DNA from 2 places in the Variovorax sp. Soil_C_12 genome. Region 2 is predicted to be linked to the other one. Evidence: riboswitches for the same ligand, from Rfam matches in the RefSeq annotation. Region 2 holds a riboswitch; the other holds the start of a gene.
What was found. Region 2 has a riboswitch for glycine ahead of gcvT (glycine cleavage system aminomethyltransferase GcvT). Riboswitches for the same ligand answer to the same signal wherever they lie in the genome.

Region 1: it holds a riboswitch for glycine, as region 2 does, so the genes downstream of both, AC3A6X_RS26415 (D-amino acid dehydrogenase) here and gcvT (glycine cleavage system aminomethyltransferase GcvT) in region 2, are expected to answer to the same signal.

What each region holds. Positions count from the first base shown of each region.
Region 1 is NZ_JBDGIO010000012.1:49,601-51,953, reverse strand. It holds gene AC3A6X_RS26415 (D-amino acid dehydrogenase) at 1-1,267, opposite strand, end outside; glycine riboswitch at 1,360-1,465, opposite strand; glycine riboswitch at 1,470-1,573, opposite strand; gene AC3A6X_RS26410 (helix-turn-helix domain-containing protein) at 1,646-2,353, opposite strand, start outside.
Region 2 is NZ_JBDGIO010000005.1:361,870-364,222, reverse strand. It holds gene gcvH (glycine cleavage system protein GcvH) at 1-166, opposite strand, end outside; gene gcvT (glycine cleavage system aminomethyltransferase GcvT) at 216-1,388, opposite strand; glycine riboswitch at 1,425-1,537, opposite strand; glycine riboswitch at 1,554-1,652, opposite strand; gene AC3A6X_RS16475 (hypothetical protein) at 1,671-2,353, opposite strand, start outside.

The sequences.
Region 1 (2,353 bases), on a different contig from region 2:
AGGCGCCGGCAAAGGCGAAGTCGACCTCCGGCTTCAGCCCGCTCACGATGCGCGCGATCGAATGGCCCGAGCCGCAGGCGTGGGTCCAGCCCAGCGTGCCGTGGCCGGTGTTAAGGAACAGGTTGGGCAGGCGCGTGCGGCCGATCAGCGGCACGTTGCTCGGCGTTGCGGGGCGCAGACCGGTCCAGAACTGCGCGCGCGTCGTGTCGCCGGCACCGGGGAAGAGCTCTTCCACGCGCCGCACGATGGCTTCGCAGCGCACGCGATTGAGGTCGCGGTCGTAGCCGTTGAGCTCGGCCGTGCCCGCGATGCGCAGCCGGTCGCCGCTTTCCGAGGTGTAGCGCGAGAAGACCAGCTTGTATTCGTCGTCGGTCAGCGAGACCTGGTGCGCCTTCGAGGCGTCCTTCACCGGCAGCGTGACCGAGTAGCCCTTGGCCGGGTAGATCGGCAGCCGGATGCCCAGCGGCGCGGCGTACAGCGGCGACAGCGAGCCCATCGCCAGCACGACGGCGTCGCCGCGGATGCGCTGGAAGCGGCCCTCGCTGTCGGTGGCCTCCACGTGGTCGATGCGCCCGCCCGCCTCGCGCAGCGCGGTGACGGTGTGGCTCATGAGGAACTGCACGCCGTCCGCCACGGCCAGCGCGACCAGCTCGCGCGCGAAGCGGTTCGCATCGCCCGACTCGTCCTCGGCCGTGTAGGTGGCGCCGGCCAGCTGGGGCCGGATGTGGGCCAGCGCCGGCTCGATGCGCACCGCCTCGTCGGCCGAGACCACGCGGCGCTCGCAGCCGAGGGCCCGCATCTGCTCGGCCGGCTTGAGTGCGCCGTCGAACTCCTTCTGCGTCGTGTAGAAGTGCAGGATGCCCTGGGTGCGCTGCTCGTACTGCAGTCCCTTGTCGCGGCGCAGCTGCTGCAGCAGCTCGCGGCTGTAGGTGCCCAGGCGCACGATCTGCTCGATGTTGCGCCGGGTGCGCGCCGGCGTGCATTCGCGCAGGAAGGCCAGGCCCCAGAGCCACTGGCGCAGGTCGCCGCGCAGGCGGAAGAGCAGCGGCGCATCCTCCTTGCCCAGCCATTGCAGCAGCTTGAGCGGTGCGCCGGGATTGGCCCAGGGCTCGGCATGGCTCACCGAGATCTGGCCGCCGTTGGCGAAGCTGGTTTCGGCGGCCGCCGTGGCCTGCCGGTCGATCACGGTCACGTCGTGGCCGAGTTGGCGGAGGTAATAGGCCGAGGTGACGCCGAGCAGGCCGGCGCCAAGAACGATCACGCGCATTGCAGGAACCTTTCAGGTTGCAACGCTCGGACGCGACGAAAGCAATGGAAGCTCGTGAAGAAGAAAAAGCAACCGGCGCACGCGTCCGAGTTGCCGCTCCCCCTGTCCTCGGTACCTGAGAGATTCATCCGCTGCGCCCGCAGCGGACTTGCTCCTTCGGTGCGTCGCGTGGTGCGACGGCTCTCCAGACGGCTTTGACAGTTGGTGCAGTACAGGCCCTTGGTTGCGAGCCGACCTGAGCGTTTATGGGAGTTTGCGCCTTCGGTGGGGCCGCCTCGCAGCGGCCCGCTCTCCTGCAGTGGGGCGGATTGTAGGCGGCCCGGCCCGTGTCACCAAGCGCGGTCGCCGGGGCCCTGACCCGCCTCGATCTCGATCGCCTCAGGCCCGCCGAAGCCGCGTGAAGAGCTCGAACTCCCAGTTGCGCATACCCAGCAGCAGCGTGTAGCCCTCACGCTCCTTGGGCGAGAGCTTCTGGTCGGTCTGGTGCTGCTGCGCGAAATCCTGGGCCACGCGCTGCAGGCGGTCGAGGAAGGCCGGGGCCAAGCCCTTGCTGATCGAACCATGCACCAGCAGCAGGCCCTCGGCCGGCCCGTCGAAGCCGCCGCGGTAGTAGTCCAGCACCACGTTTTCGCGGAAGAAGTCCATCACCGGCCCATGCGGGCGCCAGCGGAAGGTCTTGGCGAGCTTGAGCCGGTAGCGGTTGAGCGGTCGCAGCTCGATGATGCCGATGCGGTCCAGCTGCGCCAGGTAGCCGATGCATTCGGCCTCGCTGATCCGGTAAGCGGCCACGATCTGCTCCAGCGTCCACTGGCTCAGCACGCAGATGGCCAGCAGCAGCAGCTTCTTGTCCTTGACCACCGCCTTTTCCTGCTCGAGCGTCAGCTCCTTGAGCAGTGGCTGGGCATCGGCGACGCGTCGCGCCAGCTCGGCGAAGTCGATTTTCAGCGCACGACAGATCGCATCGACGCGCGTGAGCGGCATGTCGCCCTTGGCGAGCATGCGCTTGACGCTGGATTCGGCCATGTCCAGCGACTTGGCGAGGTCCGCATAGGTCATGTGGGCGGTCTTCAGCTCGTTCTTGAGAGC
Region 2 (2,353 bases):
CCACCACGCCGGCGACTTCGCCCTGGGCGTAGCCCTGGCCGACCTGCGGCAGGTCGACGAAGACCACGTCGCCCAGCGCGTCCTGGGCGTGCAGCGTGATGCCGACGGTGGCGTTGTCGCCCTCGGCGTTCACCCACTCGTGGTCCTTGGTGTATTTGATGGTCATGGAATGGCTCCTGGGGGAAGAGAAAGGGAAGGAAGAAAGAAAGGAAGAACTAGCCGCGCCAGTAGCGCGCGGGCACGAAGGGCAGGGTGCTGACTTCCATCGGCACCGGCTTGCCGCGCACGATGGCCTGCAGGCGGGTGCCGGGCTCGGCGTAGGCGAGGGCGACATAGCCCATCGCGACGGGCCGGTCGACCGTCGGGCCCAGCAGGCCGCTGGTCACCTGGCCGATGGGCAGGCCCTCGAAGGATTCGAGCAGCGTGCCGTCGCGCACCGGCACGCGCTCCAGCGCCACCAGGCCGACGCGCTTGCGCTTGAGCGTGTCGTGGTCGAGGCGGCCGGCCGTGCCGCTGTCGGCCGTGAGTTGCGCCAGCACCCGCGCCGCGCCGGGAAAGCCGCCCTCGCGCGCGCCGCCGCTGCGGCGCACCTTCTGCATGGCCCAGTTGAGCGAGGCCTCGACCGGGGTGGTCGTGGTGTCGATGTCGTTGCCGTAGAGGCAGAGGCCCGCTTCGAGGCGCAGCGAATTGCGCGCACCCAGGCCGATGGGCTGCACCTCGGGCTGCGTCAGCAGCAGCCGGGCGAGCGCCTCCGCGTCAGGTGCGGCGACCGAGATCTCGAAGCCGTCCTCGCCGGTGTAGCCGCTGCGGGTGGCGAAGGCCGCGATGCCGCCGATCTGCACCTTGCCGCCCGTCATGAAGACGAAGCGCTCGATGCCGGGCGACAGGCGCGCCAGCACGCCCGCGGCCTGCGGGCCCTGCAGCGCGAGCAGGGCGTGGTCGGGCAGGGGCTGCACCTGGCAGCGCTGGCCGATCTTCGCCTGGATGTGGGCGATGTCGGCGGCCTTGCAGGCGCCGTTGACGATCACGAAGATCGAATCGCCGCCCTCGTTGAAGAACATCAGGTCGTCGAGGATGCCGCCCTGGTCGTTCAGCAGCAGGCCGTAGCGCTGCTTGCCGGGCGCCAGGCCGATCACGTCGACCGGCATCAGGGTCTCGAAGGCGGCAGCGGCCTCGGGCCCGACCAGGCGCAGCTGGCCCATGTGCGAGATGTCGAAGAGGCCCGCGGCTGTGCGCGTGTGCTTGTGCTCGGCCATCAGGCCGGCGGGGTACTGCACCGGCATCGAATAGCCCGCGAAGGGCACCATCCGGGCGCCGAGCTCCACATGCAGGTTGTACAGAGGGGTCTTTTGCAGATCGTCGGGAGCAGAGGCCAAGGCACTCTCCATCAGGGGCAGTCCAGATCCATGGCAGCAAAGCCATGGGCCACCCCTGCTGTCCGCTTTACCTGAGAGATTCGCCCCACGATCGGGGTTTGCTCCTTCGGTGGACGGGCTTTGCCAAAAGCAAAGCGCCGCCTCTCTCCAGCAAGGAAACGCCCGAAAGAACGGGCGCCTCGTCAGTCCTTTTGCCTGAGCGTTCGGGCCCGTTCTTCGAGGGGCCCTGCGCCTTCGGCGGCCCCGCGCTGCGGGGCTCTCTCCTGACCGGGTCGAGTGTAAGGGAAACCGCGCCTACGACCGCTCCAGCCGCAGCCGCCGCAGCAGGAATTTCTCCCACAGCTTGTCCGAGAGGAACTGCAGGGAGCGCCGGACGTGCTCGCGCAAGTTGCGGGCATCGTAGGGCGAGCGGATGTCGGCGCCTGCCTGGCGCGCGCGCAGGCTCAGCATGTGTTCCGAGAGACAGCAGCGCGCCTTCATGCGCAGGTCCTCGAAGTTCTCGGTGCCGAGTGGGCTGGCCCTGTGCCATTCGTGGTCCCACTTGAAGCGGCGCCTCTTCTGCTCGCCCTCGCCGTCGTCGCTGATCAGCCAGGCGGACACGAAATCGACATACGCCTCGCCCACGTGGTCGCGGAACACGCCGCGGCCGGGCTCGAACTGCTCGTTCACCAGCGAATCCAGCAGCGCGTTGCCGGGCGAGAGCGTGCCCAGCCGGTGGCGCAGCGTGTTGTTCATCGCGAAGCAGTAGGTCGAGACCCATTCGAGCAGGGGCCCCATGGGGGTCATGGTCGAGCGCGGAAAGTCGTTGATCTCGCCGAAGAGCCAGGGCCCCGGATGCAGGGCGAGCTTGCGGATCTCGCCGCCGAAGCGCTCGAGCCGCCGTTCGCTCCAGGCGTGGTTGAGGGCCACCGTGTCGTTCGAGAAGATCCAGACGTCGGGCTGTTCGCCGCGCGCGAGGAGGGTCTCGATGCCGGTGT